One region of the Micromonospora sp. WMMD714 genome, then DNA from elsewhere that is predicted to be linked to it. Evidence: riboswitches for the same ligand, from Rfam matches in the RefSeq annotation. Region 1 holds a riboswitch; the other holds the start of a gene.
What was found. A riboswitch is a leader RNA that binds a small molecule or an ion and turns the genes downstream of it on or off. The one in region 1 is predicted to bind cobalamin.
Positions count from the first base shown of each region.

Region 2: linked by a shared signal. The riboswitch ahead of O7625_RS19045 (ribonucleoside-diphosphate reductase subunit alpha) and the one ahead of O7625_RS26160 (cell wall anchor protein) in region 1 are both predicted to bind cobalamin.

Region 1 is NZ_CP120744.1:6,155,489-6,163,300, forward strand. Features, by position in the region: cobalamin riboswitch at 163-314, shown strand; gene O7625_RS26150 (peptidase) at 415-1,458, shown strand; gene O7625_RS26155 (hypothetical protein) at 1,491-1,976, shown strand; cobalamin riboswitch at 2,061-2,199, shown strand; gene O7625_RS26160 (cell wall anchor protein) at 2,338-3,786, shown strand; gene O7625_RS26165 (hypothetical protein) at 3,783-4,682, shown strand; gene O7625_RS26170 (CbiQ family ECF transporter T component) at 4,675-5,916, shown strand; gene O7625_RS26175 (ABC transporter ATP-binding protein) at 5,913-7,550, shown strand; gene O7625_RS26180 (ECF transporter S component) at 7,547-7,812, shown strand, end outside.
Region 2 is NZ_CP120744.1:4,403,408-4,419,180, reverse strand. Features, by position in the region: gene O7625_RS19060 (hypothetical protein) at 21-740, opposite strand; gene O7625_RS19055 (oxidoreductase) at 796-1,698, opposite strand; gene O7625_RS19050 (helix-turn-helix transcriptional regulator) at 1,826-2,713, shown strand; cobalamin riboswitch at 2,742-2,959, shown strand; gene O7625_RS19045 (ribonucleoside-diphosphate reductase subunit alpha) at 3,079-5,454, shown strand; gene O7625_RS19040 (ribonucleotide-diphosphate reductase subunit beta) at 5,508-6,485, shown strand; gene O7625_RS19035 (hypothetical protein) at 6,821-8,014, shown strand; gene O7625_RS19030 (acyltransferase domain-containing protein) at 7,962-8,753, shown strand; gene O7625_RS19025 (SDR family NAD(P)-dependent oxidoreductase) at 8,769-12,365, shown strand; gene O7625_RS19020 (MATE family efflux transporter) at 12,392-13,750, shown strand; gene O7625_RS19015 (condensation domain-containing protein) at 13,756-15,150, shown strand; gene O7625_RS19010 (AfsR/SARP family transcriptional regulator) at 15,167-15,773, opposite strand, start outside.

The DNA of each region.
Region 1 (7,812 bases):
CTACTGCAACGTTGCGTACCGCGGGCGACGGTGAGTCGATGTGCCGTTGCTGACCGCGTTCGTGTCGGGTGGCGAGGGTACGGCCGGCTTCGTCCGGAGAGGACGGCGATCATGCCGGTTCTCACCAACCGTGTTCGCACGATGGCGCATTGACATCCTCTGTCGCGGAGATCAGACTGTCGCGACAACTTCATCAACGCGTGCGCGGGGGAAGTCCGGTCGAAGTCCGGCGCTGGCCCGCAACGGTAGGTCGTCGAGGTGGCAGACACCCCTGACGGCAAGTCCGAATACCCGCCGCACGCGTGATGTCCGTTCCCCACCCGTCGTGGCCCACGGGTCGGAGGCCGGTCGATCCTGCCTGCCGGTGGTGATCGTCCGGGTTCTGACGACCGCCGGGCCGGAAAGGCGCTTCCGATGGTCGTCCGCCTGAGCCGGCACCGCCTGCTCGCCCTGTTCTGCGGCGCACTCGCCGCTCTCACCCTTGCCACGCCCGCGGCCGCTGCGCCCGCACACCCCGGCGCCGACCGGGCCGGCGCCGCCGCCGGCTGGCTCGCGCGGCAGCTCGTCGACGGCGAACGATTCGAGGTGGTCTTCGACGGCGTCGCCTACCCCGACCAGGGATTGACCCTCGACGCGGTGTTCGCCTTCGCCGCCGCCGGTGTCGCCGACGACTTCGGGACGCGGGCACTGGACTGGGTCACCCGGCCGGACGTCCGCGACGGTTACGTCGGTGACGGCGGCGCCGAGGCGTACGCAGGCGCGACCGCGAAACTCGCCCTCGCCGTGCAGGTACGCGGGGGCGACCCGACCGACGTCGGCGGGGTCGACCTGATCGCCCGGCTGCGGGGGCTGGAATCGTCCAACGGCCGGTTCACCGACCGGTCGGCGTACGGGAACTACAGCAACGCGTTCAGCCAGTCCTTCGCGATCCTCGCCCTGGACCGCACAGCGCAGGGTGCGCCCGCGACCGCCACCACCTGGCTGGCCGGCACCCGCTGCCCGGACGGCGGATACCCGCTGCTGCCCGCCCAGCCGGTGTGTACCTCCGATGTGGACGCCACCGCACTGGCGGTGCAGGCGCTCCAGGCGGCGGGCCGCCCGGCCGACGCTGCCGCCGGGCTGCGCTGGTTGGTGTCGGTGCAGGGCGCCAACGGTAGCTTCACCGACCCGACGGGCATCCCGAACGCCAACAGCACCGGGCTCGCCGCGCAGGCGCTGCGCACCGGCCACCGGCCGTTGGCCTGGGCGCGGGCACGGACGTTCCTGGTCGGCCTGCAGGTGGGTTGCGGCGCAGCCCCGGCCGACCGGGGCGCGGTCGACTTCGACGGCGGCACCTTCGACCCGGCCACCGCCACCCGCGCCACCGGCCAGGCAGTCCTGGGCCTGACCGGTGCCGGCTACGCCACGCTCTCCGCTGCGACCGCCGGTTCCGACGCACCGGTGCTCACCTGTCCCTGACCTGTCACGCCGACCTGAACCCGGGAGGACCTGTGTTCCGTCTCCGATCCATCGTCCGCGTACGACTCGCCGGCCTGGTGGCCGCCGCCATCGCCGCTGTCGCCCTGACCGCCGTGGAGCCCGTGCCGCAGGCGGCGCACGCCGCCGCCTGCACCGGCACCACCGGGGTCACCGTCGTGGTCGACTACGGCGCGCTCGGCGGGGGCGTGCAGGTCGCGTGCGCCCTAGGCGACCCGGCCACCGGGTTGGCCGCCCTGCAGGGGGCCGGCTTCACGGTGACCGGCACCTCGCGCTGGGGTCTGGCGTTCGTCTGCAGGATCAACGGCAAGCCCACGGCCGCGACGGACCCGTGTGTCAACACACCGCCGGCCACCGCCTACTGGTCGTACTGGCATGCCCCCTCGGGCGGGTCGTGGTCCTACAGCTCCTCGGGCGCCAGCGGCTACAACCCGGCTCCGGGCAGTGTCGAGGGTTGGTCCTTCGGGGCGGGCGCACCGCCGAGCATCGCGGCACCCTGACCCTGCCGGCATCCCCGCGGGCTGACCGGTGGGCCGGCCGTCGGCCGCCGCCCTGGCGTCCTGTGACGCCAGGGCGGTACCGTGTCGACATCCGGTGCGCCGGGTACCCAACTGCATACGTCCCGTGTGGGGGAAAGCCGGTAGAAGCCGGCGCTGACCCGCAACCGTGAGCGAGGGGTCCTCTCGCGAGCCGGAATGCCCCGCCCGGGACGAGCGGCTTCCACTGTCGAGGTCTACAGGGTGAGGTCCGGGCTGCCGTCGACGGTCCGTTCACCCCGCTCACCGCAGTACGCGGAGCGGGGTGACGAGCCCGGGAGTGTGTTCCGGAGGTCTCACCGACCGCTCTGCGAAAGGCAATCCCATGCTTCTGTCCCGGCGTCTCGCCACCGGCCTCGGCGCGATCGTGGCGACGACCGTCGTCACGGCCGCGGTGCCCCTGGCCGGGGTGGCCGCACCCGCCCCGGCTGATGCCGCCGCCGCGCGTGACGCCACCTCGTGGCTGGCAGGTCAGTTCACCGACGGCACACTGCCCGGTCCATTCGGCGGTCCGGACTGGGGCCTGACCATCGACGGGATCATCGCAATGTCCGCCACCGGCGGGTCGGCGCCGACGCGACAGGCGGCGACCGGGCAGGTAGCGGCGCACGTCCGGTCCTACAACAGCTATGACGACTGGGGCATCGAGGGTTTCACCGACGGCGGTGCGACCGCGAAGCTGCTTTACGTCGCGTCCGCCGCCGGTGCCGACCCCACCGACTTCGGCGGGTACGACCTGCGGGCGGTGACGCTGTCCCTGCTGGCCGGGGCGGACGCCGGCCAGCAGAGGGGACGGATCACCAGTCGCACCACGGCCGACAGTGGACCGGACGCCAGTAACACCTTCGACCAGTCCTTTGCCGTGCTGGGGCTGGCCCGCAGCGGTGACCTGCCGCAGGACACGGTCGACTTCCTCGTCCGGCAGCAGTGCGCGGCCGGAGGCTTCCGGCTCTACCCGGACACCGCGGACGGTCCGTCGCCGTCCTGCGACGAGCAGCCGGGCGCGACCCTCGACGTCGATTCCACGGCGATGGCCGTGCAGGCGTTGCTGGCTGCTGCCGACTCCGGTGCCGCCGGCGCTTCCGACGCCGCCCGCCGGGGCGCGGACTGGTTGGTGGGTCAGCAGCATGCCGACGGTTCGTTCGGCGGTTCCGGCCCGACCACCGGCGCGAACTCCAACAGCACCGGGCTGGCCGGGCAGGCGCTCGCCGCTGCCGGCCGGGACAGCCAGGCTGCACGGGCCGCACAAGCCGTGACGCAGTTGCAGCTCACGGCGGCGAACGGTGGTGCTGCCGCCGGTGACGCGGGCGCGATCGCCTACAACGCCGAGTCGTTCACCGGCGCTGTCTCGACAGGGATCGCGGACACCGACCGGGACCAGTGGCGCAGGGCCACCGCGCAGGCCCTACTCGGACTCGCCCATGTGCCGCTGGGCCGCATCGGTCTCGACCTGCCGCCGACGTCGCCGACGCCCACGCCGACCGGCACCGCGACTCCCACACCGACCGTGTCCCCCACGCCGACGGTCGCGCCGACACCGACGGTGACCGGTACGGCCGGGCCGAGCCCGAGCGCCACCGGCAGCCCGGCGACGCCCTCCCCCACCGTGTCACCGACCGGCACGGCCGCGCCGAGCACCACCCCGGCGGCTCCGACGCTGCCCGGTCTCCCCACCACCGGGGCGGCGATCATCGGGTACGTGCTGGTCGCATTGTTGCTGATCGGCGGCGGTGTGGTGCTGCTGGTGCTCGGACGTCGACGGCGGGTGCAATGAGCCGCCGGGCCGCTCATGCCGCGACGGTCGTCGTGCTCACCGCGGTGGGCAGCGTCTCCTGGCCGGGCAGCGCGGCGGCGGCTGCCGGGTCGGCCGGCTACTGCCCGGATGCCTCCGGGGTCACCGTCGTGGTCGACTTCCACGAGTTGGGCGGGGGCACGGTGGTGCGCTGCGCCTCCGGCGCCCAGGCCACCGGTCTCGCGGCGCTCAAGAACGCCGGCTTCGAGATCGCCGGCACGCTGCGCTGGGGTGAGGGGTTCATCTGCCGGATCGAGGGCAAGCCGTCGGCGGCTTCGGAGAAGTGCGTGGACACCCCGCCGGCCAGCGCCTACTGGTCGTACTGGCATGCCGCGAACGGGGGTGGTTGGGCGTACAGCGACAAGGGTGTCCTCAACCGCAAGCCGCCGGCCGGCAGCTTCGAGGGCTGGTCCTTCTCGCTCAACCGCAACGCCAGCGACGCCCCCAGGCCGGGAGTCACACCGAAACGGCCGGCCCCCACACCTCCTCCACCACCTCCACCGCCGGCGGCGGCCGGTGGCGGACCGGCCGTGCCACCGCCGGCCGCAGGTGGCGGTCCGGTCGTGCCACCGGCCGGCGGGGCCGGTCGAACCACGATCCCCCCTGCTGCCGGCACCCCGGGCGCCACCCTGTCGGCCACGGCGTCAGCCAGCGTGGCGGCGACATCCCCGTCGGTGCCGACGACGACGCCCGGTGGCGTCACCGGGTCATCGGGCGGTACGGCAAGCGAGCCGGCGGTGACCGAGGTCGCCGCCTCCGGCAGCGGCGACGGCGGGCTGCCGCTGGGCACGATCGCCGGGGCGGTGCTGCTGGCCGCGCTCGCCGTCGGCGGCGTGGTCACCGCCCGGCGACGCCGTGCCGCCGATCCCGATGACTGACCGTCGGGACGGGGTTGGCGCGGCGGCGGCCGACCCGGGGCGCGAACCGCGCCGCTGGTCGGCTGCCCGGCTGCCGCGGGGGTTGCATCCGGGGGCATGGTGGTTGTGGGCACTCGGCCTGGCCACGGCAGCCAGCCACACCACCAATCCGTTGCTGTTGGCGCTGCTCGTCGCCGTCGCCGCGCTGACGGTCCTGCGGCGGCGCACCGATGCGCCGTGGGCGCTGGCGTTCCGGATGTACCTCGTCCTCGGTGCGGTGATCATCGCGATGCGGGTGGTGTTCCGGATCGTCTTCGGTGGCGGGCAGGGCGAGCACCTGCTGGTGTCGCTGCCGGAGATCCCGCTGCCCGAGTGGGCGGCGGGGATCCGGTTGTTCGGGCCGGTCGCCGTCGAACAGGTCCTCGGTGGCTTCTATGACGGGCTGCGGCTTGCCACGATGCTGGTCTGCCTCGGCGCCGCCAACGCGTTGGCCAATCCGAAACGGCTCCTCAAGGCCGTGCCCGGGGCGCTGTACGCGGTGGGCACGGCCGTGGTGGTGGCGCTGTCGGTCGCGCCGCAACTGGTGGAGAGCGTGCTGCGGGTGCGTCGGGCGCGTCGGCTGCGTGGCGCGACCGGCAGGGGCATGCGTGCGCTGCGGGGGATCGCCCTGCCGGTGCTGGCCGACGCCCTGGACCGGTCGTTGGCGCTGGCGGCGGCGATGGACTCGCGCGGCTACGGTCGCACCGCGGCGGTGCCGGCCGGTCAGCGCGCCGCGACGGGGGCACTGGTGCTCGGCGGACTGGTCGGTGTCTGCGCCGGCACGTACGGGCTGCTCGACTCCACCGGACCCGGTTACCTGGGCCTGCCGATGCTCCTCGCCGGCCTGGTCGTCGCCGTGACCGGGATGCTGCTGGCCGGCCGCCGGGTACGGCGTAGCCGCCACCGACCGGACCGGTGGCGCTCCGCCGAGCTTTTGGTGGCCGGGTGCGGCGTTGCCGCCGCAGCGCTGACGATGCAGGCCGGCTCGGTCGCCCCGGAGCTGCTCTATCCGCCGGTCAGTCCGCTGACCTGGCCCGAGGTGACGCCGCTGATGCTGCTCGCCGTCGCGGCGGCGGCGGGGCCGGCGTGGCTGGCGCCGCCACCACCCGGGTCGCCGTCGACCCGAGCACCGACGGTGGACACACCGGTCAGCACTGTCGCGGCACCCACCCGTACCGGCGACCCGGCCACGTCCGTACCCGGAGGTCACCCGTGATCACATTCGACCGGGTGACCGTCCGCTACAGCGACGACGGTCCACCGCCGCTGCGGGAGGTGAGCCTGCGGGTCGAGGAGGGCGAACTGTGCCTGGTCGCCGGTCGCACCGGGGCCGGCAAGTCGACGCTGCTGCGGGCGATCAACGGGCTGGTGCCGCACTTCACCGGCGGCACCCTGTACGGAAGCGTCACCGTCGACGGTCGGGACACCCGCCGGCATCCGCCCCGCGATCTCGCCGACGTCGTCGGTGTGGTCGGTCAGGACCCGCTGTCCGGGTTCGTCACCGACACCGTCGAAGAAGAGTTGGCGTACGGCATGGAGCAGTTGGCCCTGCCTGCGGCGGTGATGCGTAAGCGGGTGGAGGAGACCCTCGACCTGCTCGGCATCGCCGAGCTGCGGCACCGGCCGCTGCGGACGTTGTCCGGCGGGCAGCAGCAGCGGGTCGCCATCGGCGCGGTCCTCACCAGCCACCCCCGGGTGCTGGTGCTCGACGAACCCACCTCTGCCCTGGACCCCACCGCCGCCGAGGATGTCCTCGCCGCCGTCACCCGGCTGGTGCACGACCTGGGCGTGACCGTGGTGCTTGCCGAACACCGCCTGGAACGGGTCGTGCAGTATGCCGACCGGCTGCTCTACCTGCCCGGGGACGGCCGGGTGGTCGACGGGGCACCGGCGACGGTCCTGGCCGGTGTCGACCTCGCGCCGCCGCTGGTCGAGCTGGGCCGGCTGGCCGGGTGGACGCCGCTGCCCCTGTCGGTCCGCGACGCCCGCCGCCGGGCCGGCACCCTGCGTCAGCGGCTCGCCGACACGGCACCTCCCGACCCGCCGCCGGCCCCGGTCACGGCCCCGGTGCTGGCCGCCCGGAAGATCGTCGTGCGGTATCCGGGCACCGTGGCCGTGGCCGGCGTCGATCTCGACCTGCATCGTGGCAGGGTCGTCGCGTTGATGGGCCGTAACGGGTCCGGCAAGTCGAGCCTGCTCTGGGCGGTGCAGGGCAGCGGTCCCCGCCACCGGGGCACCGTCACCGTCGATGCCGGCGGCGGGCAGGATCCCGTCGACCCGAAGCAGCTGTCGGCCGGCCCGGCCCGCCGGCACGTCGGACTCGTCCCGCAGACCCCGGGAGACCTGCTCTATCTGGAGACGGTGGACGCCGAGTGCCACCAGGCCGACCAGGAGAGCGGCGCGGCGGCCGGCACCTGCCGCACCCTGCTCGACCTGCTCGCCCCCGGTCTGCCCGGCGACCGACACCCCCGTGACCTGTCCGAGGGGCAACGGTTGGCGCTCGTGCTCGCCGTACAGCTCACCGCCGCCCCACCGGTGGTCCTGCTGGACGAGCCGACCCGAGGGCTGGACTATCTCGCCAAGCGGCAGTTCGTCGCCCTGGTGCGAGGGCTGGCCGCCGCCGGCCGGGCGGTGGTGGTCGCGACGCACGACGTCGAGCTCGTCGCGCTCCTCGCCGACCGGGTGGTCGTGATGGCCGACGGGGACATCGTGGCCGACGGGACCACGGCCGAGGTCATGCTCGCCTCGCCGGCGTTCGCTCCGCAGGTGGCCAAGGTCCTCGCCCCGGCGCCGTGGCTGACGGTCGAGCAGGTCACCGCCGCGCTGGGGCCGACCCGGGAACCGGCATGAGTGTGCTGCGGGTCGCGCCGCGCACCGCCGTGGTGCTGGCCCTCGCCTCCGCCGCCGCGTTGGCCACCTTCACCTGGCCGTTCTTCATTCCCGCGCATCCCGAGAGCACCGCCCGCACCGGTGAGGCCCCGCTGGTCTTCCTCGTCATGCTGCCGGTGCTGGTGGCGCTCGTCCTGGCCGAACTCAGCTCCGGTGGCATCGACAGCAAGGCCCTGGCGATGCTCGGTGTACTCGCCGCCGTCAACGCCGCGCTGCGTCCCCT
Region 2 (15,773 bases), 1.7 Mb from region 1:
GTCGCCGGTCGGTCCGGCCGTCAGGTCAGCAGCGCCGGCCGCAGCTCGCCGCCCACGTTGATCGTGCCGACGACCCGGTCGCCGGTGAGGTCGAAGACGTCGACCGACCGGTTGGTCCGCATCAGCTCCCGGACCGACGGGGGCAGCGGCGGCGGGTCCTTCATCGCCGCCCGGACGTCCCGGGTGGTGGAGATCAGGCGACCGACCAGTGAGGCTCCGTCGTGGTCCACCCGCACCCGGCCGTACTCCCAGCCGCAGGTGGTGAGGTCGAGCACCTCGAACAGGTGGGCGAGCAGCGGATCCGGGTCGGTGGCCCGGACCAGCTGCGCCGCCCGTGCGCCGATGACGGTGGCGGCGGCGGCGACGTGCACGTACGGGTGCAGGCCGCCCGGCAGCGCGAACAGCGGCCAGTGCAGCCGCCCGCCGACCTCCCGCCACAGTGGCCGGTAGTTGCGCCGGTCCACCGGGAACCGGTGACCGGTACGCCGGTACAGCTCCGCGGTCTGTGCCAGCAGGTCCGCGTGGGCCGCGGTGGCGAACTCACCGACGATCGTGGCCGCCACCACCAGGCCGTCGCCGTCGTCGAGCAGGCCGACGATCGCCGCCACCTGGTCGGCCGGTCGGACGGCCAGGTGGGTGCCGAACCGCTGCCGCACCTCGGCCGACAGCGCCGCCTGCCGGACCGGATCCTCCTGGACCTGCCGGTTCCCGCCGCCCAGTACCCGCCCGAGCCATCTCATCTCGCCTCGTCTCCGCCGCCGTCACCGACCGCAGCCATGCTAGTGCGCCCCGGTGTCAGGGGTAGCGGACGCCGGTCAACTCCTCGACCACCGTCCAGAGCCGACGGCCGACGGCGGGGTCGGCGGCCTCCCGGCTGCACCGGACCTCGGTGACCGGACCCCAGGTCTGGAAGAACCGGGCCGGGCCGAAGAACTGGCCACCCCGTACCGCCGGGTCGGTGGCGGCCCGCAGCTGGGGCAGCGCGCCCTGCTCGACGGGCTGGGTGGCCAGCAGGCTGAGCCGGGCCAGCACCCGGCCGCGCCGGCCCTGGTGGGACCAGGCCCGCGGGGTCAGGTTGGTGCGGGTGACGCCGGGGTGGGCCAGCACGCTGAGCACCGGCGACCCGGTGGCGCGCAGCCGGCGGTCCAGCTCGACCCCGAAGACGGTGGTGGCGAGCTTGGACCGGCCGTACGCGGTGGAGCCCGAGTAGCCGCGCTCGATCATCAGGTCGGTGAAGTCCAGGTGTGCCCTGCGGTGGACGATCGAGCTGAGGCTGACCACCCGGGCCGCCCGCGCCGCGGCCAGGTTGCCCAGCAGCAGGCCGGTCAGCGCGAAGTGGCCCAGCAGGTTGGTGGCGAGGTGCAGCTCGTGGCCGTCGGCACTGGTGCGGCGCGGGCCGAGCAGCACCGCGCCGGCGTTGTTCACCAGCAGGTCGATCCTCGGGTGGTCGGCGGCCAGGGCCGCCGCGAACGCCCGCACCGAGGCCAGTGAGGCGAGGTCCAACTCGCGTACCTCGACGTCACCGCCGATCTGCTGGGCGGCCCGCCGGCCGGCAGCGGTGTCACGGACGGCGAGCACCACCCGTGCGCCCCGACGGGCCAGCGCGGTGGCGGTGACCAGGCCGAGGCCGGAGTTCGCGCCGGTCACGACGGCGGTGCGGCCGTGCTGGTCGGGGATGTGGTCGGCGGTCCAGGTCATCTGCTGCTCCCTGACGGTCGGCTGGGGTCACCGACGCTACGGCCGGGCCGGGCGGGACCGGTCGTACCCGGTTGCCTAGGTCCCGCAGACCTACCCGCGCCGGTCCGGGCCGCGTCACACTGGCGACATGACCCATCCGTACGCCCGCGAGCTCGGTGACTTCCTGCGCGCCCGGCGCGGCCGGCTGCACCCCCGCGACGTCGGCCTGGAGCCGGGCGGACGACGCCGGGTCACCGGGCTGCGCCGCGAGGAGCTGGCGCTGCTGGCCGGGTTGAGCACCGACTACTACCAGCGGATGGAGCAGGGCCGCGAGGTTCGCCCCTCCGACGACGTGCTGGACGCGCTCGCCGCCGCGCTCGGCCTCGACGCCGGGGAACGCCGACACCTGTTCACCCTGGCCCGGGCCGCCCGCCGGCCGGTGCCGGCCCGGGTGGACCACGGCCCGGAGCGGGTGCCGGAGAGCACCCGGCGGCTGCTGCGGGTGATGGACACCCCGGCGGTGGTGCTCGGCCGCCACCTGGACCTGCTCGCCTGGAACCCGTGGGCGGTGGCGCTGCTCGGCGACCCGGACGGCTACCCGCCGGACCGGCTCAACATGCTGCTGCTGATGTTCGACGAGGCGGCGACCCGGACCCGGCGGTGCGCGGCCTGGGAGCGGCAGGCGCTGGACTACATCGGCATGTTGCGGGCCGCGGTCGCCACCGACCCCACCCACCCCCGGGCCACCGCGATCGTCGGTGAGCTGAGCATCCGCAGCGCCGAGTTCCGCCGGCTGTGGTCCCGGCACGACGTCCGCGAGTCGGTCAGCGGCACCAAGACCTTCCAGGTCCCCGGGGTCGGCGACATCGTCCTGGACTGGGACACCTATCCGCTGCCCGGCAGCCCCGGCCCGGTCATGCTGGTCTTCACCGCCGAGCCCGGCAGCGCCGACGCGGACGCGCTGCGGTTGCTGGCTTCACTGCGGGCCACCGCGCGGTCGGGTGAGAGTTATCCGACACGCCCCCGCGACATCTAGTGTTGCCTCTCCCCCATCTACGCCATATATGGTGTGCCACGCAGCTGGTTCGGCCGGGCCCGGTGGTCCGGTCGAGGCAACAGGGAACCCGGTGGAAATCCGGGACTGCCCCGCAGCGGTGAGTGGGAACGACCGCCGTCATCGAGCACTGGACCGCGAGGTCTGGGAAGCGACGGCCAGTAGGCGACCGGTGGACCCCGGTCCGGCCCGCGAGTCCGAAGACCTGCCAGCGCGCCGTGCGCTGCCGCGCGCGGCGGCCTGAGGTCGCGCGGGACGACCGACGCCAGGTTCCGGGTCGGCCGTCGCGCCGCGCCCGTTGGCGTTCTCCCGCGTCCGATGGTCATCGGTGACGGCGAGGAGAGGTCATGACGGTCGTACAGGAGAGTCCCCCGCCCGGTGCCGGCGAGGTGGAGCCGCGCCGGCCGGTGATGCGGGTACGCCGGCCCGACGGCGGCACCGAGCCGGTGGACGTCGACCGGATCGTCACGGCCGTCGCCCGGTGGGCCGCCGACCTGGACGAGGTGGATCCGCTGCGGGTGGCCACCGCGACGGTCAACGGTCTCTACGACGGGGCGACCACGGCCGAGGTGGACAGGCTGTCGATCCAGACGGCGGCGGAGCTGATCGGCACGGAGCCGCAGTACTCCCGGCTCGCGGCGCGGCTGCTGGCCGGGTTCGTGGAGAAGGAGGTGCGCGGGCAGTCGGTGACGAGTTTCAGCGAGTCCGTCCGGTACGCCCACGGCCTCGGCCTGATCGCCGACGACACGGCCGCGTTCGTGGCCCGGCACGCACGACAACTCGACGACGCCGTCGACCCGGCCGGTGACCTGCGGTTCGAGTACTTCGGGCTGCGCACGGTGGCCGACCGGTACCTGCTGCGGCACCCCGAGTCGCGGCTGGTGGTGGAGACGCCGCAGTACTGGCTGCTGCGGGTGGCCTGCGGGCTGTCCGGGACGCCGGACGAGGCGGTCGGGTTCTACCGGCTGATGTCGTCGCTGGCCTACCTGCCGAGTTCCCCGACGTTGTTCAACTCGGGCACCCGGCACACCCAGATGTCGTCGTGTTTCCTGGTCGACTCGCCCCGCGACGAGCTGGACTCGATCTACGAGCGGTACCACCAGGTGGCGAAGCTGTCGAAGTTCTCCGGCGGCATCGGCATCTCCTGGTCGCGGGTGCGCGGCCGGGGCGCGTTGATCCGGGGTACCAACGGCCGGTCGAACGGGATCGTGCCGTTCCTGAAGACCCTCGACGCCGGGGTGGCGGCGGTCAACCAGGGCGGCCGGCGCAAGGGCGCCGCCTGCGTCTACCTGGAACCCTGGCACCCGGACGTCGAGGAGTTCCTGGAGCTGCGGGACAACACCGGCGAGGAGGCCCGGCGCACCCACAACCTCAACCTGGCCAACTGGATCCCCGACGAGTTCATGCGCCGGGTCGAGGCCGACGCCGAGTGGTCGCTGATCGACCCGTCGGACGCCCCGGAGCTGCCCGACCTGTACGGCGAGGCGTTCGACGCGGCGTACCGGGTGGCGGAGAAGAAGGCGGTCCGCACGGTGAAGGCCCGGGACCTGTACGGGCGGATGATGCGGACCCTGGCGCAGACCGGCAACGGGTGGATGACGTTCAAGGACCCGGCGAACCGGCTGTCCAACCAGACCGGCGTGCCGGGCAACACGATCCACCTGTCCAACCTGTGCACCGAGATCCTGGAGGTCAACAGCGACACCGAGACGGCGGTCTGCAACCTGGGCTCGGTCAACCTCGGCGCGCACCTGACCGGCGACGGCGTCGACTGGGAGAAGCTGCGCGCCACGGTGCGGACGGCGGTGGTGTTCCTGGACCGGGTGATCGACGTCAACTACTACCCGGCCGAGCAGGCGGCGGCGTCGAATCCGCGCTGGCGGCCGGTCGGGCTGGGGTTGATGGGCCTGCAGGACGCGTTCTTCGCGTTGCGCCTGCCGTTCGACTCGGTGGCCGCCCGGGAGCTGTCCACCCGGGTACAGGAGGAGATCTTCCTGACCGCGCTGGAGACGTCGGCCGACCTCGCCGAACGCCTCGGCGCGCACCCGGCGTACCCGCAGACCCGGGCGGCCCGGGGTGACCTGCACCCGGACCTGTGGGGTGTGGAGCCCACCCAGGCCGGGCGGTGGGCCGCGCTGCGCACCCGGATCGCGGCGCACGGCCTGCGCAACTCGCTGCTGGTCGCGATCGCCCCGACCGCCACCATCGCGTCGATCGCCGGCTGCTACGAGTGCATCGAGCCGCAGGTGTCCAACCTGTTCAAGCGCGAGACGATGTCCGGGGAGTTCCTCCAGATCAACACCTACCTGGTACGCGAGCTGAAGGCCCGCGGCCTGTGGACGCCGGAGATCCGCGACCGGATCAAGCGGGCCGACGGGTCGGTGCAGGGCATCGTCGAGCTGCCCGCCGAGGTGCGGGAGCTGTTCCGCACCGCGTGGGAGCTGCCGCAGCGGGCGCTGATCGACCTGGCCGCCGCGCGGGCGCCGTACATCGACCAGTCGCAGTCGCTGAACCTGTTTCTCAGCGCGCCGACCATCGGCAAGCTGTCCTCGATGTACCTGCACGCCTGGAAGTCCGGGCTGAAGACCACCTACTACCTGCGGTCGCGTCCGGCGACCCGGATCCAGCAGGCCACCGTCACCGTCGCCCCGGCCGTGACGGCCGACGCCGAGGCGCTGGCCTGTTCCCTGGAGAACCCCGAGAGCTGCGAGGCGTGCCAGTGACCACCGTCGACGAACCCCGCACCGCCGGGCGGCAGCTGCTGCTCGACCCCGGCATGGACCTCACCCTGCGACCGATGCGCTACCCGCACTTCTTCGACCGGTTCAAGGACGCCATCCGCAACACCTGGACCGTCGAGGAGGTCGACCTGCACGCCGACCTCGCCGACCTGGAGCGGCTCTCGCCGGCCGAGCGGCACCTGGTGTCCCGGCTGGTGGCGTTCTTCGCCACCGGCGACACGATCGTCGCCAACAACCTGGTACTCAACCTCTACCAGCACGTCAACTCCCCGGAGGGCCGGCTGTACCTGTCCCGGCAGCTGTTCGAGGAGGCCGTGCACGTGCAGTTCTACCTGAACCTGCTCGACACCTACGTCCCCGACGAGCGGGAACGCTTCGCCGCGTTCGCGGCCATCGAGAACATCCCGTCGATCCGGCGCAAGGCCGAGTTCTGCTTCCGCTGGATCGACTCGGTCTTCGCGCTGCGGGAGCTGCGTACCCGGGCCGACCGGCGGGCGTTCCTGCTGAACCTGATCTGCTTCGCCGCCTGCATCGAGGGGCTGTTCTTCTACGGCGCCTTCGCCTACGTCTACTTCCTGCGGTCCCGGGGCCTGCTCAACGGGTTGGCGTCGGGCACCAACTGGGTGTTCCGCGACGAGTCGATGCACATGGCGTTCGCGTTCGACGTGGTGGAGACCGTCCGGCGGGAGGAGCCGGAGCTGTTCGACGCCGAGCTGGAGCGGCAGGTGACCGAGATGCTCGCCGAGGCGGTCGAGTGCGAGGCGCAGTTCGCCGAGGACCTGCTCGACCAGGGCGTCTCCGGGCTGCCGCTGACCGACATGCGGGCGTACCTGGAGCACGTGGCGGACCGTCGGCTCGTCCAGCTCGGCATCGCGCCGCGCTACGGCGCGCAGAACCCGTTCGCCTTCATGGACCTGCAGGACGTGCAGGAGCTGTCGAACTTCTTCGAGCGGCGGGTGTCGGCGTACCAGGTCGGGGTCAGCGGCACGGTCACCTTCGACGACGACTTCTGACCCGGTGGGGCGGCGGCCCGGCCCGGTGGCGTACCCACCGGGCCGGGCCGCCGCGCGGTTCCGCGGTCGTGGGGCGCCCGTCGCCCGGGACCACGCCCGTGCGTCATTCGACCGACATCGGCAGACCGGGGCCGAATTGTCCACGAAAAAGCTCCACAAAAGTTACGCGCCCATAAAAATGACTTAAACGCATTAGACGTCGATCGATGTTGATGAAGCCTGGGCGCGGTGCTAGCATCTTGACTCAGATCTTGAAAGATCGTCGACGTATCCATCATCCGACACTCACACCGTCATCGCCCATTATTCCGAGGCAGAGGCTTCTTGTGCGTACGATGCTGCTATTCGACGGTCTCGGCGGAGCGAACGACGGGCTGTTACCGGCGCTACGCGCGCTCTATACAATTCCAGCGAACGCCACCTACTTCCACGCGACATTCCGCGTGCTCGACGAGGTGGCCGCCCATCTCGCACCGGCCGACCGGGTCCGATTATGCCCGGACGGCACGACGTTACGGCAGTGGCTGACGTCGACCACCGCACCGCCGGGCGGAATACCCCGGGACTCGGTCACCGCCGGCCTGTGCATCCACGTCCACCAGGCCTGCCAGCTCCAGCCGGTCCGGCGCCACCCGGACGACGCCGTCGCGGCGCTCGGCCACAGCATCGGCCTGCTGGCCGCCGTCCTGGCCGGCCTCGGCGTCCGCCGGACGGACGAGTACCTCGAGGTGGCGGCCGTCTGCCTGCGGTTGGCGGCGATCACCCTGGTGCGCGGCCAGCAGTACGCCGGGGGGCCGACGCCCGACCCCGGGGCGGTCGACCAATACCGGACCCGGGTCCGCCGCAGCGCCCCACCGGGGCCGATGGCCGCCCTGACCGGCCTGCGCCGCGAGGAGCTCGACGAACTGCTGACGGGGGCGGACGGCACGATCACGGTGAGCCTGGCGAACGCGGCGCGGGCACACGTACTCAGCGGCCCGACCGTCGAACTCCTCGACTTCTACCTCCGCCACGAGGCGACATTCGCGCGGACCGGCGCGACCTGGGCGTTCCTGAACAACACCATCCCGTTCCACAGCCCGCTGCTGCTGCCGGCGGTGCGCCGGATCGCCGGCGACCGCGACTTCGTCGGTCAGCTGCCGGGCGGCGACCGGCTGCGCCTGCCGGTGTACGCCACCGACGCCCCCCGCGATCTGCGCGACGCACCGGACCTGGTGGACGAGTTCTGCCAGCAGGTGCTGTCGCGCCCGGTCGAATGGGAACAGGTGACCCGGCACGCCGTCACCGACTCCGCCATCGACCGAATAGTCGACCACGGCCCCGGAGCAGGCGCGCGACGTTTCACGAAGGAATGTCTTCGCGACCACCCGCGCCGGGTCGCATTCGAGTCGGCACAACAATTCTCCACACCACCGGTCTCAGGAGGCCAGCGTGCGATGTCTGCTCTTTCCGGGCCAGGGCGTACAACGCCGGGGAATGGGATCGGGGCTGTTCGCCCAGTTCCCGGAGACCACCGCGCTGGCGGATGAGATCCTCGGCTACTCGATCGAGGAACTGTGCACCCGAGATCCGGACCGCAGACTCCGGGACACCCGCTACGCCCAGCCCGCCGTATTCGTGGCCAATGCCCTGCTGGGCCGGCAACGGATCGCCGAGCAACCTGACGGCTACCGGTTCTACGCCGGGCACAGCCTCGGCGAGTACAACGCGCTCTGCGCCGCCGGCATACTCGACTTCGAGACGGCGCTGCGCCTGGTGCGACGGCGCGGTGAGCTGATGGCCGACATCACCGGCGGCGGCATGTCCGCCGTCCAGGGGGTACCGGCGGCCTTCGTCCAGCGGGCGCTGCGCGAGACCGGACTGTCCGGGGTGCACATCGCGAACTTCAACGCCGACACCCAGACGACGATCGCCGGGGACCGGGTGGAGGTGGCCGTCGCCGCCAAGGCCATCGGCGCGCTGCCCGGTGCGCGGGTCGTCCCGATCAACGTGAGCGGCCCGTTCCACACGCCGCTGATGGCGTCGGTCGAGCCGGAGCTGCGGGCGGCGTTGGAGAGCTGCGTGTTCAGCGCCGGCACCGGCACCGTCGTGTCCAGCGTGACCGGTGCGGTCTTCCCCACCGACCGGGGCGCCGAGCTGCTCACCCGCCAGGTGTCCACCCCGGTGGACTGGGTGCGTGCCGTCGCCACGCTGCGCGCCCTGGGCGTCACCCAGTTCGACGAGGTCAACGGAAGCACGCTCGGCGCGCTCGTGAACAGGATTCGGTGAAGGGATGGACGCACGATGAGCATCGCGATCGTTGGCACCTCGGTGGAGCTGCCGGGGGTGGACGGCCTGGACGGGTTCTGGCGCGTCATCAGCACCGGCACCAGCCTCACCAGGCCGTTCCCCCAGCACCGCCGGGAGACCCTCAGCGAGTACATCCACTACGTGCGGGCCACCACCGTCGAGCCGGTGGACGACACCAGCCTGGACTTCCACCACGGCTGCTACCTCGACGCCGTGGACACCTTCGACTACGCCGTCTTCGGGATGACGCCCCGGCAGGCCATGCTGACCGACCCGCACCACCGGATGGCGCTGCGCGCGATGTACCTCGCGTTCGAGGACGCCGGCTACTCCGCGGACCGGCTCCGCGGCAGCCGGACCGGGGTCTTCGTCGGCTTCGCCACCAACCCCGGGTCGACCTACATGGACTACCTCGCCCGGATCGAACCGTCGTCCGGCCAGCAGGCGATCACCGGCAACATCCCGGCCATGCTGGCCAACCGGCTGTCCCACCTGCTCGACCTGCGCGGCCCGAGCCTGGTGGTGGACACCGCCTGCTCGGCCACCCTGGTCGCCCTGCACCAGGCGAAGAACGCCCTGCTGGCGGGGGACTGCGACATGGCGGTGGTCGGCGGCGCGCGGATCGTCTTCGCCCCGGTCAAGCACCCGCACACCAACATCGGCATCGAGTCGTCCGACGGGGTCACCCGCACCTTCGACGAGGCCGCCGACGGCACCGGTTTCGGCGAAGGCGCCGGCGCGGTGGTCCTCAAGCGGACCGAAGAGGCAATCGCCGACGGCGACCAGATCTACGCCGTCATCCGGGGCAGCGCAATCAACCACGACGGCCACACCGACGGCATCACCAGCCCGAGCTCCGAGGCGCAGGCCGAGCTGCTGCTCACCGCCTGGCGCAACGCCGGGATCGACCCGCGGACGCTCGGCTACTTCGAGGCGCACGGCACGGCCACCAGGGTCGGTGACCCGATCGAGCACGAGGGCATCAAGCAGGCCTTCGCCCGGCACACCTCGGACCGGAGCTTCTGCGCCGTGGGGACGGTCAAGGCGAACGTCGGTCACCTCTTCGAGGGCTCCGGCGTGATCGGCCTGTTGAAGGCGGTGGCCGTACTGCGCCACCGGATGCTGCCGCCGCAGGCCAACTTCGTGAACCCCAATCCCAAGCTCGACTTCACCTCCGGCCCGTTGTTCGTGCCGACCGCGCTGCAACCGTGGGAGTCCCCGGACGGGCCGCGCCGCTGCGGGGTGAGCGCTTTCGGCCTCGGCGGCACCAACGCCCACGTGGTGGTGGAGGAGTACGTCGCGCCGCCGGTCGAGCCCGCGCCGCCCGGCGAACACCTGTTCACGCTGAGCGCGGCCACCCCGAGGTCGCTGACCGGCCTGCTGCGCAGCTACCTCCGGTTCATCGACGACGGCGGGCTCGACGGGGTGGACTTCGCCGACGTCTGCCACACCACGCGGGTGTCGCGGTCGTCGCACCGCCACCGCGTCGCACTGGTCGTCACCGGCCCGGACGACCTCCGCCGGGGGCTGGAGGAGCTGCTCGCCGGTGGTGGGCAGCCCGCCCTCGACGGCCCGCTCGGCGAGGTGGCGCAGGACTACCTGCGGGGAGCGGCCGTCGACTGGCAGCGGCTGGCGGCGGGCCGGGCCTACCGCACCGTCCACCTCCCCCGCTACGTCTTCGACGACAGCACCGCCTGGCTGGATTTTCCGCAGAACTGGCGGGAGACGATGTCGTTGGAGCGCGCCACCGAGCAGCACCCGGTGATCCACGACGTGGAGCTGAGGCCGATGCCGGCACCCGCGCGGGTGGCCGACGACGCGCGGATCCTCGCCCTGGTGGATCCGGCCACCGACGCCGAGGCGGTGCTGGCCCCGGTGCTCTCCGACACCGGCCTGGTCGTCCGGCTCGGTGACCGGCTCTCCCCCGGCGACGAGGTCGTCGCCGCCGACAGCCCGGCGTCCTACGACCGTATCGCCCGGCTCGTCGAGGAACACGACATCACCCACCTGGTGTACGCGCTGGCCTTCGAGCAGACCGCGGCGGACGACATCGAGGAGATCGAGCGGCGGACGACGAAGAACCTGTACGGCCTCTTCCACCTGGCCAAGGCGCTGATGGCGGCGGGCACCAAGCTCGACCTGGTGGTGCTGACCCGCAACGCGGTGGCCGCACGCGACGGCGACGCGACGGCGGTCACCGAGAACGCCGCGCTCGTCGGCCTCGGCAAGGTGCTCGTCCGGGAGTACCCGTACATCCGGGTCAAGCACGTCGACGTCGACCCGGCCGTGCCGGCGGCTGCGCTGCGCGCGGAGCTGCTCGCCGACGAGTACGGCCTGTCGGTCCTGCGCGGCGACGAACGGTTGCGTGAGGTCTTCGTCGAGGTCACCGAGATCGAACCGACGGTCGGTGCGCAGGGCACCCGGCCCTACCTCAGGTCCGGGGGCACCTATCTGATCACCGGAGGCACCGGCGCGCTCGGGCTGGCGGTCGCCCGGGACTTCGTCGACGCCCAGCCCGACATCACCGTGGTGCTGCTCAGCCGGTCCGGGCTACCCCCGCGCGACCAGTGGGACGAGCTGTCCACGGCGGGGCCGGACGGCCCGGTGCAGGGCCGGCTGCGGGTAGTGCGGGAGCTGGAGTCGCTGGGCGCGTCGGTGCACGCGGTGGCGGTCGACGCGGGCGACAGCAAGGCCCTCGCCGAGGCGGTCGGCGGGCTCCGGCACCGGTACGGCCGGATCGACGGGATCGTGCACGCCGCCGGGCTGCCCGGCGGCAGCACCGTCATGTTCCGCCAGCTCGACGACTTCGACGCGGTGGTGCGGGCCAAGCTGCACGCGGCGTTCGTGCTCGACACGGTGACCCGGGACGACCCGCCGGACTTCATCGTCCACTTCTCCTCGGTCGCCGCGGTGTTCCCCGCCCCCGGGCAGGCCGACTACGCCGCCGCCAACTACTACCTCGACAACCTGGCCAGGGCGCAGGCGGGCCGGGACTGCCACGTGATCGCGCTGGACTGGGTCGCGTGGAAGGAGATCGGCATGGCGGTGGACTTCGGCACCAACGGCGACACCATGTTCAAGGCCATCCCGACCGGCGTGGGGCTGGCCGTCCTCGACGCCGGCCTGCGGTCGCGCCGGTCCCGGCTGTTCGGCGGGGAGCTGAACTACGGCGGGGAACTCGTCCACCTGCTGCGCTCCTACGACGTGGGGCTGTCCACCGACATCGAGGCCACCGTGGAGCGGCACATGCACGCGCTAGAGGCCCGGTTGGCCAAGGCCACCGAGAAGATCCGGGCCACCGTGTCGGCGGTGACGGTCGAGCTGGAGGGCCGGCCGGACGGCAACTACTCCGACACCGAGCGGTCGGTCGGGCAGTGTCTGGCGCTCGCGTTCGGCTACGACCGGCTCGACGTGGAGGCGGACTTCTTCGACCTGGGCGGTGACTCCCTGATGGCCGCCACCGTGGCCAGCAACATCTCGGTCTGCCACGGCGTGCCGTACGACGTGGCCGACCTGCTCGCCGACCGCACCGCCGCCGAGATCGCCTACCACGTCGAGGAGCTCGGCGAGTTCGGCGCCACCAGCAGCTGACCACGATCGGGGACGTCATGACCGACATGACCACTGGACCACCGGTTCGCCAGATCGTCGGCTTCGCCGTGCCGCTGACCGTCGCCAGCCTGTTCCAGCAGGTGTACCTGCTGGTCGACAGCATCGTCGTCGGGCGCTACGTCGGCATCGACGGGCTCGCCGCGGTCGGCGCGAGCGGACCACTGTTCTACCTGCTGAACGCGATGTTCATCGGGTTGGGGACCGCGTTCACCATCCGGCTGGCGCACCTGCGCGGCGCGCGGCAGGACCGGGAGCGACGCGACGTCGTGGTGGCCCTGGCCACGGTCACGGTCTGCTGGGCGCTGGGCTGCATGCTGCTGGTCACCGTGCTGGCCGGGCCGGTCCTGGCGCTGATGGGCATCACGGGTGACCTGGCGGAGCAGTGCGCCCACTTCATCGGGGTGCTGTCCGTCGGGTTCCCCGGCATCTTCGGATCCGCCGCGGTCAGCGCCTACCTGCGCGGGTTGGGCAACTCGCGGGCGGCGATGTGGGTGCAGGCGTCCGGGAACCTGATCAACATCGCGCTGGCGTTGTTCTTCGTCGGCGGGCTCGGGCTCGGCATCGGCGGCGCCGCGATGGCGACCGCGACGGCGACCACGGTGGCGATGGTGGTGGGTGTCGTCGCGGCGGGACGGCTCTATCCGCTGCCCCGGGGCCGGCCCAGCCGTAGGGCGGTGACCGGTGAGCTGTCCGACGCCACCCGGCTCGGCTTTCCGCTGGCCACCCAGCACATCATCCTCGCCGCCGGGATCATGGTGCTGGTCTGGATCATCGAGGCGTACGGCGAGGTGGTGATGGCGGCGTTCACCATCGTCTCGCGGATCGAGGCGTTCACCGCCCTGCCCTTCCTGTCGCTGTCCGGCGCGATGGTGACGTTCGCGGCGCAGAACCTCGGCGCCGGCCACACCGAGCGGGCGCGGTACGGCCTGCTGCGGGCGCTCGGGCTGACCGTCGGCCTGACGGTGCTGGTCTCCATCGTGGTCGTCGTGGCGCACCGCCCCATCGCCGCGCTGTTCACCGACGACGAGGCGACCCGCCGGGTCACCGGGCAGTACCTCGTGATCATCTTTCCGTTCCTGGCGCTCTACACCGTCATGGTCGTGCTGCACGGCTACCTCAACGGCGCCCGGCGGACGACCGCACCGCTGATCTGCACCATCGTCGCCTTCGTCATGGTGCAGCTCCCCTTCGCCTACCTGCTCAACGGGCCGCTGGGCATCCAGGCCGTGATGTGGGCCGTGGTCGCGAGCTGGACCACCGGGCTGACGTACACGGTCTTCTGCCTGCGTCGCGTCCTGGCGCCGCCGCGTGCCCCGCTCGCCGACACTCCGTCCCGCTCCGTGGAGGTGCCCAGCTCACCATGATCACCATGCGTACGACCGAGGTGGAGTTCCACGGTGGCCGTGTCCGCACCGCCCCGCTGACCTGGGGACAGGAGGTCATCTGGGACCTCATGCGCGACTGGGAGAACGCCCGGACCTTCGCCGTGCTCACCCGCTGGATGCCGGTCCCCCTGGTGCTGGGCCTCGACGCCGTGCGGGAGGGCATCGGCGACCTGATGCGGCGGCACGAGGCGCTCCGGACGCGGTACCACCGCACGCCCACCGGCGACGGCACCCAGGAGGTGCTCGCCGCCGGGTCGCTGCCGGTCGAACTCGTCGACCGGTCGATCGAGGACCCCACGGACTGGACGGACATCGTCACCGAGTGCCTGGCCCGCAACGCCGCGGGCGGCTTCGACCACGAGACCGACCTGCCGGTCCGCTTCTCGGTGATCCTCCAGGACGGCATCCCGATCCTGCTCACCTTCGCCGTCTCCCACCTGTCCGCGGACTTCATCAGCGCCGACCTGCTCGTCGCCGACCTGACCGCGCTGCTGCGCGCCCGGGTGGACGGCAGGCCGGTACCCCCGGCCCGGCCGGCGCTCCAGCCGGCCGACCTGGCGGCCCGCGAGGAGCGGCCGGAGGGGCAGCTGCTGGACATCGAGGCGACGAGGTTCATCCAGCGGCAGCTCAGCCGCACCCACCCGGACATGCTGCCGCCGCGGGCGACGCCCGTCACGCCACGGTTCCACCGGGGGCAACTGGAGTCCGACGCCGTCGCGATGGCGGTGGGACCGGCGGCCCGCCGGTACCGGACGACCCCCTCCACGATCCTGCTGTCCGTCTTCACGGCGCTGATGCGCAGTGTCCTCCCGGGGCCGGTCTGTCCGGTCGACATCATGCTGAGCAACCGCATGGAGCCTGAGCTGGCCACCATGGTGTGCAGTCTCAGCCAGGGCATCATGACGGTGGTCGAGCTGGGCGGCGACTCGTTCGCCGAGCTGGTCGCGCAGTGCACGGCCGTGCTGACCGAGGCGCGCAGCCACGGTCGGCACCGCCAACGCACCACCCTGGGACTGATCAGCAGGGCGGCCGCCCGACGCGGGTGCCAGTTCAACGACATCTGGTCGCAGCTTCCCGGACGCCCCCGCCCACCCGCCACCCTCGCGGAGCTGTCGGCGGTCACCGCCAGCAGCAGCTTCTCCTGGGTCGAGCGGGTAGCGGAAAAGAACAAGGATCTCTTCATGGGCATCCGGGGCACCGCGGAGCGCATCCACCTGTCCCTCTTCGTCGACACGGCCCTGCTGCCCCCCGGCGACATCCGGGCCTTCCTCGACACCTTCGAACGGACCGTCGTGACCCTCGCCTTCGAGGACGTCCCGCTGGACCAGGTCGCGCGCTGGTTCACCGAGAGCTGTGCCCGGTACGCCCGGGACCGGTGACGAACGGTCCGGGCGGCTAACGGGCGCGGGCCCGCGGCAGGACGAGGTGGTCGAGCAGCTGGGTCAACCCGTCCTCGCGCGGCGCCACCTCCAGCGCCCGGTCGTCGGTGAGGATCGCCTGCTGGAGCAGGTGCAGCCGCTTGGACGGCTCCAACCCCAGCTCCTGCACCATCGACGCCCGCAGCCGGTGGAACACCGCCAGCGCCTCGCGGCGCTGGCCGCTGCGGTGCAGCGCCACCATCAGCTGCGCGCACAGGTTCTCGTTCAGCCGGTGCTCGGCGATCAGCAGGGTGAGGTCGGCCAGCACGTCCTGGTGGTGACCGAGTCGCAGGCGCGCCTCGATGCACTGCTCGACGGTGGCGAGCCGGGTCTCCTCCAGCGCCTTGAGCCGGGGCCCGGCCACCACGCCGGTACGCACGTCGGCCAGCGCCGGCCCGCGCCAGAGGGCACAGGCGCGTACCAGCAGGGCCGCCGCGTCGACGTGGTCACCGGCCGCCAGCGCACGCCGGCCGGCCGAGGCCAACTGCTCGAACCGGCGCAGGTCGAACTCGTCCGGGCCGACCCGTAGCAGGTAGCCGCCGGGGACGGTGACCAGCACCCGCCGGGCCACCTCGGCGACCGGC